3 regions of the Streptomyces sp. NBC_01431 genome follow, and region 2 is predicted to be linked to each of the others. Evidence: riboswitches for the same ligand, from Rfam matches in the RefSeq annotation. Region 2 holds a riboswitch; each other region holds the start of a gene.
The links. A riboswitch is a leader RNA that binds a small molecule or an ion and turns the genes downstream of it on or off. The one in region 2 is predicted to bind cyclic di-AMP.

Region 1 (4,143 bases), 4.2 Mb from region 2:
GCGGCGGATCCTACCGATTTGCGCTGGCGCGGCGGACTCATCATGCGCGGACTGCGCACCCTGCCCGTGGAGTTCACACCGCCAAGCGGCGCCTCGATCTGACGAACCGTCAAGACTGTGACTTTTACGTGATCGCGGGTGCATCGACTTGTGACAGACGTTCGAGTACGGCTACGTTCACCGTTCATTCGGCTCAGCAGTCACACGGAAGGCCTCATTCATGCGCTCCGGGAATGGACGGCATCGTCGGCCCCGCCAGGCACCCGCTCTCGTCGTCGCGGCAGGGGTGACCGGCTCGGCCATCGCTCTTCCCCTGCTCGCCGCGACCGGCGCGAACGCCGCGGACGCGAGCACCTGGAACCAGGTGGCGACCTGTGAGTCCGGCGGCATGTGGAGCGCGGACTTCGGCAACGGCCTCTACGGTGGTCTCCAGTTCTCGCAGACCACCTGGGAGACGTACGGCGGTACGGACTACGCCCAGCGCGCCGACCTCGCCAGCCGGGCCCAGCAGATAGCCGTCGCCGAGAAGGTCCTCGCGGCTCAGGGCCCCAAGGCCTTCGGAAGCTGCGCCGACGGGATCACCAAGGGCGGCGCCGCGGCCGACGTCGACCCGGGCCTGCCCGCGACGCCGGACCCGGCCGACACCCCCCTGCTGCCCACCACCCCGGCGACCAAGACGCCCGGCACCGCGCCGACTCCCACGACGCCCACCGGCTCCGCCACTCCCACGCCGGGCGGCACGCCGACGGCCGACCCCGCCAAGCCCGCGACGCCCCCCGCGTCCACCCCGGCGAGCCCCGGCAAGCACCGCGGGGCGCCCTCGCCGGAGGAGGGCTCGGGCGCGACGCCGGGCCCGACCGGCTCGACCGCCCCGACCGGTCAGCCCGCCCCGACCGGTAAGCCCGCTCCGACGGGTCAGAGCGATTCGGGCAGTTCGTCCGACAGCCGTGACGCGGGGCGCGCCTCGCGAGGTGACGGGTCCTCACGTGATGTCGGCAACACCCCGGCGGCCAACGGCGACTACACCGTCCGCCCCGGCGACAGCCTCTCGGCCATCGCCACCGCGAACAAGATCCAGGGCGGTTGGCCCGCGCTCTACCACGCCAACGAGCACCTGATCGGTACCGACCCGAATCTCATCCTGCCTGGCCAGAGCCTGGACCTGAAGGCCGCGGCGGCGGCGGTGGCCACCCCGAACTCGGTACCGAAACAGGGGTAGTTCGAGGGCGTATGTCCGTTCTGTGCAAGTGAGATATGGGTCTCTTCGTCTCAACTGGCCCACCCCGCCTGCCCGGTCCGTCCGCCCCGCCCCCGACCTGCGGAAACGCCCCTTCCATTTCGGCGAGTAGGGGCGTTTTCTCCCCGATGGGCGTCTTTGAACATTGGCGGGGCGTGTGTTTTCGTCGGAACCGCTCGTCACCGCGAGCCCCGTCGACCGAGCACGCCGAATCCTGCCGTCGGCCGACGGGAACAGTCGACGCTTATGCGCCGTAGGCAGGAGCGGGGGACCCAAGGTAAGTGCCGGGCCCGGCAGTTGACGCTGTCGGCCGGCTTGGGGTGAAGACGGGCGCACCATCGCTCGGCCGGGCAGCTCACGCCCGAACCCGACAGCTCACCTCGCAGGCGTCGGTGAGGAGAACCTCCATGCTGCTTTCCGGCAAGGGCAAGCACCGTCGCCCGTCCAAGGCCGTCCGTGTCGTCACGCTGGCCGGCGTCACCGGTGCCGCTGTCGCCGCCCCGCTGATGGCCGCGGGCAACGCCTCCGCCGCCTCCGTCTCCACCTGGGACGCGGTCGCCCAGTGCGAGTCCGGCGGCAACTGGTCCATCAACACCGGCAACGGCTACTACGGCGGCCTGCAGTTCTCGCAGTCCTCCTGGGCCGCCGCCGGCGGCACCCAGTACGCCTCGCGCGCCGACCTGGCCACCAAGGGCCAGCAGATAGCCACCGCTGAGAAGCTGCTCGCGATTCAGGGTCCGGGCGCCTGGTCCTGCGCCGGTGCCGGCAACCTGACCTCCGGCGGCAGCAAGGCCGACGTGGACACCTCCGGTTCCTCGTCGTCCTCCAAGTCCACCAAGTCCGCTGAGACCTCGAAGCCGCAGGCCAAGCCGCAGCAGAAGTCGCAGCGCACCCAGTCCGCGCCCGAGGCCAGCCGCAGCGAGCAGCGCTCCGAGCCGGTCAAGCAGGGCAACGGCGAGTACACCGTCAAGGCCGGCGACACCCTCGGCCAGATCGCTTCCGCCAACGGCACCAAGGGTGGCTGGCAGAAGCTGTTCGAGCTGAACAAGGACATCGTCAAGGACGCCAACCTGATCTTCCCGGGCCAGAAGCTCCACCTGAGCTGAGCCCGACCCGGCCCCAAGTCCCCCCGGCCCGGCGCGCATTCCCCCGTACGCGCCGGGCCGGGGTTTCGCTGTTACCTGGCAGTAGCCTTGTGGCCCTTTGACCCGGAATCAGGGTCCTTGGGCCCTTTTTCGTCCCAGGAGGCGGGCACTCGGCTGGCCGGAGCCCCGGAGCCGGTTAGGCTCTTGTCGCAAGGCCGCAGCGACCCTGTGCGGCGCTGCACCCCTTGCGTCACATCTAGCGTCACATCCCAGAAGGAGATGCTCGTGCCGTCCATCGACGTCGTCGTAGCCCGGGAAATCCTGGACTCCCGAGGCAACCCCACGGTCGAGGTCGAGGTCGGCCTCGACGACGGCAGCACCGGCCGTGCTGCAGTTCCGTCCGGCGCCTCCACCGGTGCCTTCGAGGCCATCGAGCTTCGCGACGGTGACCCCAACCGCTACGGCGGCAAGGGTGTCGAGAAGGCCGTCCTCGCCGTCATCGAGCAGATCGGCCCGGAGCTCGTCGGCTACGACGCCACCGAGCAGCGCCTGATCGACCAGGCCATGTTCGACCTGGACGCCACCGACAACAAGGGCTCGCTCGGCGCCAACGCCATCCTCGGCGTCTCCCTCGCCGTCGCGCACGCCGCCTCCGAGGCCAGCGACCTGCCGCTGTTCCGCTACCTGGGCGGCCCGAACGCGCACCTGCTGCCCGTTCCGATGATGAACATCCTCAACGGTGGCTCCCACGCCGACTCCAACGTCGACATCCAGGAGTTCATGATCGCCCCGATCGGCGCGGAGTCCTTCTCCGAGGCCCTTCGCTGGGGCGCCGAGGTCTACCACACGCTCAAGGGCGTCCTGAAGCGCAAGGGCCTGTCCACCGGCCTCGGCGACGAGGGCGGCTTCGCGCCGAACCTGGAGTCCAACCGCGCCGCCCTTGACCTCATCCTTGAGGCCATCAAGGAGGCCGGCTACGCCCCGGGCAAGGACATCGCGCTCGCGCTCGACGTCGCCGCGTCCGAGTTCTACAAGGACGGCAAGTACGAGTTCGAGGGCAAGTCCCGCTCGGCCGCCGAGATGACCGAGTACTACGAGGAGCTCGTCGCCTCCTACCCGCTGGTCTCCATCGAAGACCCGCTGTTCGAGGACGACTGGGCCGGCTGGAACACCATCACCTCGCGTCTGGGCTCCAAGGTCCAGATCGTCGGTGACGACCTGTTCGTCACCAACCCCGAGCGCCTGTCGCGCGGCATCGAGGAGGGCTCCGCCAACGCCCTGCTCGTCAAGGTCAACCAGATCGGTTCGCTGACCGAGACCCTGGACGCCGTCGAGATGGCCCAGCGCAACGGCTTCAAGTGCATGATGTCCCACCGCTCCGGCGAGACCGAGGACGTCACCATCGCCGACCTCGCCGTCGCGGTGAACTGCGGCCAGATCAAGACCGGCGCCCCGGCCCGCTCGGACCGCGTCGCCAAGTACAACCAGCTGCTGCGCATCGAGGAGATCCTCGACGACGCCGCGGTGTACGCGGGCCGCAGCGCCTTCCCGCGCTTCAAGGGCTGAGGGCCAAGAGTCAACCCCTAGCCAGTCGTCCGTACGTCCCCGCACTCGGTCCCGTACCGTGTCCGGGGACGTACGTGTGTGACGGGGAAACGGGAGAGCGATGGCCAAGGGCGCCAAGGAGAAGGACCGCGACCGGTTCTCCACCGCCGCCAGGATCAAGGTGATCGGCGAGCAGACCGCAGCCCGCGTCTACCGTTCGCAGACCAAGCGGCAGGCCCGGCGCTCCCGGCTCACCGGCCGGGCGGCGCTGCTCGC
Region 2 (4,143 bases):
CTGGCGACCAAGGTACGCGCCGCGTCGGCCAAGGCACCCAAGTCCGATGTGAGCATCGCCCTTCGCGATTACGCGATCACCGCCGAGTCCAAGGTCGGCGACAGGCTTCGGGCGTCCTCCTACCAGTCGGTCGTCAGCGCCTGCAAGAAGGTGGGCAGCGAGGTCCCTAGCTCCTAGGCAACGTCCTACTTCATTTCCTCGCCGAGCGTCCGCGGCATGGCGAGGGTCGCGGCCTCCACCGTGGCGGACGGCCGAAAGAGGGTCTCCATGCCACCCGCGGCGAGGATCCTCAGATGCCAGGGCCGCGCGCAGACCAGGCCGAGCTGGCCGCCGCGCTCACGGATCCTGCGATGGGCCCGGCACAGCAGCGTAAGGACGGCGCAGTCGAAGAAGGCCACCGGCCGCAGGTCCACGATCACTCGCGCTCCGGGCGTGTGGGTGGCCGCGTCGAGATGGACCTGTACGCCGGGCGCGGTGGCCAGGTCCACGGTGCCGTGGATCTCGACCACCGTGAACCCCTGTGTCAGGTGGGTACGGGCGTTGCCGCACGGGGCCGGAAGCAGACCCGGAGGCAGCGGCACCGGTGCGGAGACGGATGGCCGAGCGGTGGTTCCCATGGCGGCTCCCGGGGCGGAACGACTCCCGCGAACACGGGAGTACACGGTCGTCGGGCAGTCACCGTGTTCCGGGGTGACGCACTACCACCCTAGGAACACGCCCGCATGCAGAAACGTGCACCCTCTGAACAGTTCACCCTGCGGGGTGAACGAAAGTTGCACCGCCTTCCGCACGAGTTCCGGCCGCGCAGAGACGAGGGCAGTTTTCGCAGGCAGGGCACCGGTCATCAACCATCGGGCCACTCCCGCCACGCGGGTTTTTCGTCAAGGCGCCAAGACGGTCTTCTGGTGCGGAAGCGGACGCGCTGAGTCACGGACAAGGCAGAGGCCCGGCGCGCCCGTTCACCGGCGCGCCGGGCCCGAAACCTCCCCGTTCGGCGAACGCCTGTCAGTAGGCGCCGAACACGTTGTCGATCGAGCCGTACGTCTTGGCGGCGTAGTTGCACGCGGCGGTGATGTTGGCGACCGGGTCGTAGAGGTCCAGGGAGGTACCCGGCACGTGGAAGGCCTGGAACGTCGGCTGGATGACCTGGAGGAGTCCCTTGGAGGGCGTGCCGGCCACGGCGTTGGAGTCCCAGTTGTTGATCGCCAGCGGGTTGCCGGAGGACTCCCGCATGATGTTGCGGTAGATGCCGTTGTAGCTGCCCGGGATGCCGTGCTGGGCCATGATGTCCATCGACTGCCTGATCCAGCCGTCGAGGTTGTTGGCGTACTTCGGCGCGCTCGTCACGGCGGCGACGTTCTGGACGGAGAGGGTGGTCGGCCGCGCGGAGCGGTCGGCGCGGCCGGACGCGGTGGCCCGGGAGGTGTCGGCCGGGGCCGCCGCGGCCTTGGAGCCGATGGTGAGCTTGATGCCGGGGTGGATCAGAGCCGGGTCCGAGCCGATGGCGGCGCGGTTGTCCTGGTAGAGCTGCTTCCAGCCGCCGCTGACGTTGAGCGCGTCGGCGATCTTGTACAGGGAGTCCCCGGAGACGACGGAGTAGGTCGTGGGGGCTGCCTTCACCGCGGTGATCGGCTTGGCGGGCGCGACGGCCGCCACGGCGGCCTTGACGGTGCCGGTCGGCACCGTTGCGGGCGCAGCGGTGGCCGCGGTCGCACCGATCACCGGCATGGCGAGTACTGCGCCGCCCGTACCCGCGGCCGCGAGGCCCCGGGTGAGCGAGTTGGACTTGGGGCGGCGGTGCTTGCCCTTTGCAGGCATGGTGAATTCCTCTCCTTCGCCTGCGAGGTGAGCTGTCGGGTTCGGACAGGAGCTGTCCGGTCGCAGTGCGTGTGTGCATGCGACTTCACCCCGGAGTCGTTCCGGAAGTCCGGATCGGCGGCTTACCTGGGTCCCCCGCTCCTGCCGTACGTGTGTGGGAGGTTCCGGACGGCGGCAGGATTCGGCGTTCCACCCGGATTGACGGTGAACTTAAGCGAATGGGCCGACTGGAAACAAGGCCGGAATTCAATTCCGATGATCCAGAATAGGGATTCCCGGAACTCCGCGACCCTCGTCGGCCCCTGCCGCGGCCCTCAACTCTCTTGTGCTGGAACGAAAGTGACGTCCGCATCCCCCGCCCATCGATGGAGCCATACGTGACTTACTTCACTCGCCCAGCGAGGTCCTTCACGCCCTGCACACAAAAGCGACGGCACGCAGGCAATAGCACCAATTGCGACATTACCGATCCAAGAACAAGGGGTACTAAAGTCCATTAATTTCGGACAAAAGGCACCTCTCGGTGCAGGTGCGCCCCCGAGACACCCACCCGGCCCCCCGCCCCTTCCGGCAGCACGGCCGACCGCTGGAGATCATTTCGGCGCCGGGGGCCGCACGAGCTGCCGCACACTCGGTGGCCACACAGACGGCGCTTTGATCAAGGAAAGCGCGGCGGAAATCATGAATGCCGTCATGAATTCAGGGCCCTCCCGCAGACCGCTCTCGCTGATCTTCCGGGCGCCGACAGCTGCTGGATATCGGCATTCGCGCCTTCTGGTCGCCGATCCCGCGAGTGGCCGGTCCGGCGTTCACCGTGCGGTGCCCTCCGCGTGACAACGTCATACGCTTTCCCGTCTTCACCCGCGGCGACATTCCCTTACCGGCGGCCAAGTCCGTTACCGCGGCACTGAATCGCTGCGGCGGGGTGTTCGTGGAGCCCGGAGATCGGTGGGGGCCTACAAAGGGAGCGTCATGGTCTCCCCACGCCCGGGGAGAGAAGGTGCTCCTCGACGCCCGGCGGAAGTTGGCCGGCAAAGCCGACGGGACCCTCGATGTCAGGGAGGAGGCGCACCGCGCCCGCATCGACCAACTCGTGGGCGGCAACGGCTTCGATGACTGAGCGACAGACGCGCCACCAAAGGGAGTACGTCCGCCCTGCGCTGCGGGCTGCCCGCAAGTGCCGTGCCGAATACGGGAGTTGGACCGCCGATACCATCACGACGGTGCCGTTCGGCGCGTCAGTACCTGCCCACCTCACGGACGAGTTCCAGGCCCAGCACGCGGTCGGCGTAGGAGAAGGTCTCGAACTTGGCACCCGGCGGTACGTCGGGGTTCGCTTCCAGGGCGTGCAGCAGGCACAGGACCGCCGGGGTGTCGAGCCGGCTGTCCAGGGCGGCGCGGGCCGCGCTCTGGAGGTCGGCGGGGATCGCTTTCGACGGCTGCTCGGCCCACGTCGCCACGGCGCGCCGCCAGCGGGCGAGCGTGCGGTCCGCTTCGCCGAGTTCGTCGGCGGTGACCGCGACCGGCTCCTCGTAGGGGTGGCCGAGCAGCAGGAAGCGTACGGCCAGCGCGTCGACGCCTTCGGTCGCGGGCAGTGTGGCTTCGCCGATCTGGAGGCAGGCGGCGCCGCCGCCCTCGTAGGCCTCGGTGGTCAGCCGGACGCCGGGCGGACCGGCGAACGCCTCGGTGATCTCCTCGGCGTTCCCCTGGGCATCGGCGGGGCGGATTCCGGCGGCGGCGGCCAATGCGTTGCGGGGGCCCGTGCACCCCATGAGCACCGCCCTGCCGCGCATCTCCACGACCCGCGCCAGTACGTCCGCCACCAGGAGCACCCGCAGGCCGGTACCCGTGTCGGCGTCGGCGGGAGTGTGGGCGCAGATGCGCAGCGGACCGGGGCCGGCGAGTTCCTCGACGATATGCAGCACATCGCCGAGCCTAGGGGCTCCGGCCCGGCGGGGACACCGGCTCGCGGCAGCGAACGACCCGGATGCCGTCCGCTGCCGCCCGGGTGGGGCCCACGGTGCTCGCCCTGAAGGACAATCACCGCTCCCCGCACGGGAGTTCCTCGGGTCTCAGGTCAGCAGCGGCTTCAGCGCGCCGCCCCGCAGCCGGGTGACCGTCGGTGTCGCGAACCGCCGCGCGGACCAGGTCACCGCGAGGGCCACCACCGTGCCCACCACGAAGGCGACCAGCACGTCGTGCGGATAGTGCGCTCCGACGTACACGCGGGACGCGGCCATCAGCAGCGCCGCCAGCGAGGCGATGGCGCCCAGCCGGCGGTTGACCAGGAACAGGGCGACGGCCGCGGCGGCGGCGACCGTGGTG
Region 3 (4,143 bases), 1.5 Mb from region 2:
GGGCGACCGCGGCGATATGTTCGAGCAGCGTGGAGGCGACACCCCGCCCCTGGTGGGCGTCCTGCACCAGGAAGGCGACCTCGGCCTCGTCGGCGGGGGCGGAGGCGGGCCGGCCCTGGGCGTTGATGCGGTCGAAGCGGACGGTCGCGATGAACTCGCCGCCGACGGTCGCCGCGAGTCCGACCCGGTCCACGTAGTCGTGATGGGTGAAGCGGTGGACGTCCTTGGCGGAGAGCCGGGGGTAGGGCGCGAAGAAGCGGTAGTACTTCGACTCGTCCGACACCTGCTCGTAGAAGGAGACGAGGCGCTCGGCGTCCTCGGTGGTGATGGGCCGGATGCGCGCGGTGCCGCCGTCGCGGAGCACCACGTCGGCCTCCCAGTGAGCCGGGTACGCGGGGTCGGACGCCGTCGTCATACCGAAAGCGTACGGGTCGCGGGGCCGTACGGGGCTGGGGCGAGGTGGCAGGGACCGGTCGGCGGGGGAAGGGGCCTAAGGTCGGTAGGAGCACCGCGCACCACATGAGAGACTGGTCTAGACAACCGTCAGAGATTTCGAAGGGCAACACCATGGCTGAGCGCCGCGTCAACGTCGGCTGGGCCGAGGGCCTGCACGCCCGCCCCGCGTCCATCTTCGTCCGTGCCGCCACGGCTGCCGGAGTCCCCATGACGATCGCCAAGGCCGACGGCAACCCGGTCAACGCCGCGTCCATGCTCGCGGTGCTCGGTCTGGGCGCGCAGGGCGGCGAGGAGATCGTGCTGGCCTCCGACGGCGAGGGCGCCGAGGCCGCTCTCGACCGGCTGGCCAAGCTGGTCGCCGAGGGTCTTGAGGAGCTCCCCGAGACCGTCTGACCCGATCGACGTCACGGCGAAGGGCCGCTGATCCCGCACGCGGGGTTGGCGGCTCTTTCCGTATTTCCCGGTACGCGTTTTTCCAGGTACCCATTACGGCCCGGATTCGCGCCCGATTTCGGGCAGCGTGAATTCGGTGTCGCGTCGCGCTTTCTTTGTATACGGCCCCGCTGTTAAGCGCGGCTGCTCGCCGTGTGTACGGCAGGTTGCGAAGTCCTCACCGTGGCGGGGCGCCGCAGCCGATGGGCGGAAAACGATCGCTCGGCATGAAGGGCGGTGAGGGAACGGGCGCGTTCGGCGTCGCCCCGGGCCACCGCGTCGGTGATCGCACCGAGTTCGGCCCAGGTCTCACCGGGCCGGGCCGACTGCTCGACCGCGTACATCCAGGCGATCTTGTGCCTCAACTGCGTGAGCAGGGCTATCAGTCCGGGGCTGACGGAGGCCTGGGCCAGGGTCTCGTGGAACCAGCCGTCCAGCGAGCGCAGATCTTCGCCCTGGCCGCGTCGGGCCCGGTCCTGACCGAGCCTCACCAGGCCGCGCAGCACTTTGAGATGGGCCTCCGAGCGGCGCGAAGCGGCCCGCGCGGCGGCCAACGGCTCAAGCAGCACGCGCAGTTCGAGGAGGTCGGCGGCCTCCACATCGGTGGGCTCGGCCACCCAGGCACCGGCATGTCTGCGGGTGGTCACGAATCCCTCGGACTCCAGGGTGCGCAGGGCTTCGCGCACCGGGACGCGCGAGACGCCGTAACGGCGGGCGAGTACCTCCTCGGTGAGCCGGCTGCCCCGCCCCAGGACGCCCGAGACGATGTCGTCGCGGATCGCCGTGCATACCGAATGCGCCGGAATGTGCATGGCCGAACCTCCGCATTGATACCCGCGAAACGCGGTCGGAAGACGTCGGCCCATGACTGCCGACGCCTGCCGATGTCTGTTACGCGACTCTATTCCAGGCTCTGTTAATTCCCGGTGACGTGCCAAAACCAAGGGATATCTTTTGGCCAATGCGAAAGGCCCCCGGCGGCATGCCGGGGGCCTTCGGTGAGCGTGGGTCGCCTCAGACGGAGACGCCGTGCGAGCGGAGGTAGGCGACCGGATCGATGTCCGAACCGTAGGTCGCGGCGGTGCGGGCCTCGAAGTGGAGGTGCGGGCCCGTGGTGTTGCCGGTGTTCCCCGACAGCGCGATCTGCTGGCCCGGCTCGACCGTCTGGCCGACGGAGACCTGGATGACCGAGAGGTGGCCGTACTGGGTGTACGAGCCGTCGTTCATCTTGATCACTATGTTGTTGCCGTACGCACCGCCCCAGCCGGCCTCGACGACGGTGCCGAGACCCACCGCGTGCACCGAAGTGCCGCTGTCCGCGTGGAAGTCGATGCCGGTATGGGCGCCGGAGGACCACAGGGATCCGCCGGTCTTGTAGCCGGTGGACACGTAGCTGTTCGCTATGGGAGCGACGAAGGTGTTGAGGCGCTTGCGCTCGGCCTCGCGAGCGGCGCGCTCCTTGGCCTCGCGGTCCGCCGTGGCCCGTTCCTCGGCCTTGCGCTTGGCGGCCGCCTCGGCCTCGGCCTTCGCCTTGGCCTTCGCGGCCGCCTGCTTCTGGGCGTCGGCCTGGGCGCCGAGCTGGCCGGCGAGGGAGTCGCCGATGACGATGGCCTGGGTGAGGCCGGTGTCGGCGACGCTCGGGGCGGCGGTGGCCGGGGAGGCGAGGGTGCCTACGACTCCGGCGGTGGCGAGGGTGGCGATGCCCGCGATGTTCGCGCTGCGGCGCGTCATACGGCTGGGCGCGCGATGCTTCCCGGTGGCACGGGTGAACGCCATGGAGTGGCGGTGTCCTTTCCTTCCATCTCGCCTACCGGGTTAGCTGACGGGTTCGGAGCAGGAAGGTCTCCTACGGGCCCCTCCGCGGGCGGAGGCGTCCGATTCACCCCAGGGACTGAATGGGTCCCCGGCTCCCCTGGCTCGCGCCGTACGGGGACTCGGCGATCACTGTCCGGTGCCGCGGGCGCGACGGGTGGTGACGGACAGCGGGACTGACGCTAGACGGCTCATCTTTCAATCACCAAACAGACACCGGGTTTTGTAGCGCACGCCACATGACAGAGGGGCAACCTCCCAACAAACCGGACAAACCCCTAGATACAGGAGACCCCGGAGGCGCATCCGCCTCCGGGGTCTCCTGTGTGCTCGGTTGCCGAGTGCCTCAATCAGCCTGCGACGACGGTCACTTCACCGATGCCGAGGGCGCGTACCGGCTCCTCGATCGTGGCCGCGTCACCGACGAGGACGGTGACCAGCCGGTCGGCCGGGAAGGCGCTGACGACGGCCGCCGTCGCCTCCACGGTGCCGGTCGCGGCCAGCATCGCGTACAGCTGCGCCTGGTAGTCGTCCGGCAGGAACTGCTCGACCTGGTCGGCCAGCGTCCCGGCGACGGCCGCCGCGGTCTCGTACTTGAGCGGCGCGACGCCCACCAGGTTGTGCACGGCGGCCTCGCGCTCGTCGTCCGTCAGACCCTCCGCGGCCAGCGTGCGCAGCACCTTCCACAGGTCCTCAAGCGCCGGACCGGTGTTGGGGGTGTCCACCGAGCCGCTGATGGCGAGCATCGCCGCGCCGCCTTCGGGACCCGAGCGCAGCACCTGGCCGAAGGCCCGCACCCCGTAGGTGTAGCCCTTCTCCTCGCGCAGCACACGGTCGAGCCGGGAGGTGAGGGTGCCGCCCAGACAGTACGTGCCGAGCACCTGGGCCGCCCAGACCCGGTCGTGGCGGTCCGGTCCGATGCGGCCGATGAGCAGCTGGGTCTGGACCGCGCCGGGGCGGTCCACGATGACGACCCGGCCGGTGTCGTCGGCGGTGATCGGCGGGACGGGGCGCGGCTCGGCACGGTCGCCGGTCCAGTCGCCCAGCGTGTCCGCGAGGACCGCGTCGAGGTCGGTGCCCGAGAGGTCGCCGACGATGACGGTGACGGCCGTCGAGGGGCGGACGTACGTCTCGTAGAAGGCGCGCACGGCCGCCGCGTCGATCGCGGCGACGGTCTCCTCGGTGCCCTGACGCGGGCGCGACATACGCGCGGCGGCCGGGAACAGCTCCTTGGAGAGCTGCTTGGCGGCCCGCCGGGCCGGGTTGGCCTGCTCGTGCGGGATCTCGTCCAGGCGGTTGCGGACGAGCCGCTCGACCTCGGAGTCGGCGAAGGCGGGTGCCCGCAGCGCCTCGGCGAGCAGCGAGAGCGCCTTGGGGAGCCGGGAGACCGGCACTTCGAGGGAGACCCGGACGCCGGGGTGGTCGGCGTGCGCGTCGATGGTG

Region 1: it holds a riboswitch for cyclic di-AMP, as region 2 does, so the genes downstream of both, OG522_RS22565 (transglycosylase family protein) here and OG522_RS03470 (transglycosylase SLT domain-containing protein) in region 2, are expected to answer to the same signal.
Region 3: it holds a riboswitch for cyclic di-AMP, as region 2 does, so the genes downstream of both, OG522_RS10010 (M23 family metallopeptidase) here and OG522_RS03470 (transglycosylase SLT domain-containing protein) in region 2, are expected to answer to the same signal.

What each region holds. Positions count from the first base shown of each region.
Region 1 covers NZ_CP109496.1:4,896,867-4,901,009, forward strand. Annotated here, with positions in the region: gene OG522_RS22555 (cytochrome P450 family protein) at 1-102, shown strand, start outside; gene OG522_RS22560 (transglycosylase family protein) at 221-1,219, shown strand; cyclic di-AMP (ydaO/yuaA leader) riboswitch at 1,477-1,641, shown strand; gene OG522_RS22565 (transglycosylase family protein) at 1,645-2,343, shown strand; gene eno (phosphopyruvate hydratase) at 2,602-3,888, shown strand; gene OG522_RS22575 (FtsB family cell division protein) at 3,989-4,143, shown strand, end outside.
Region 2 covers NZ_CP109496.1:705,967-710,109, forward strand. Annotated here, with positions in the region: gene OG522_RS03460 (serine/threonine-protein kinase) at 1-177, shown strand, start outside; gene OG522_RS03465 (STAS domain-containing protein) at 186-617, opposite strand; gene OG522_RS03470 (transglycosylase SLT domain-containing protein) at 1,006-1,818, opposite strand; cyclic di-AMP (ydaO/yuaA leader) riboswitch at 1,821-2,015, opposite strand; gene OG522_RS03475 (hypothetical protein) at 3,057-3,743, opposite strand; gene OG522_RS03480 (phosphatase PAP2 family protein) at 3,891-4,143, opposite strand, start outside.
Region 3 covers NZ_CP109496.1:2,169,052-2,173,194, forward strand. Annotated here, with positions in the region: gene OG522_RS09995 (bifunctional acetate--CoA ligase family protein/GNAT family N-acetyltransferase) at 1-415, opposite strand, end outside; gene OG522_RS10000 (HPr family phosphocarrier protein) at 568-849, shown strand; gene OG522_RS10005 (GntR family transcriptional regulator) at 1,023-1,700, opposite strand; gene OG522_RS10010 (M23 family metallopeptidase) at 1,903-2,664, opposite strand; cyclic di-AMP (ydaO/yuaA leader) riboswitch at 2,678-2,838, opposite strand; gene OG522_RS10015 (M16 family metallopeptidase) at 3,051-4,143, opposite strand, start outside.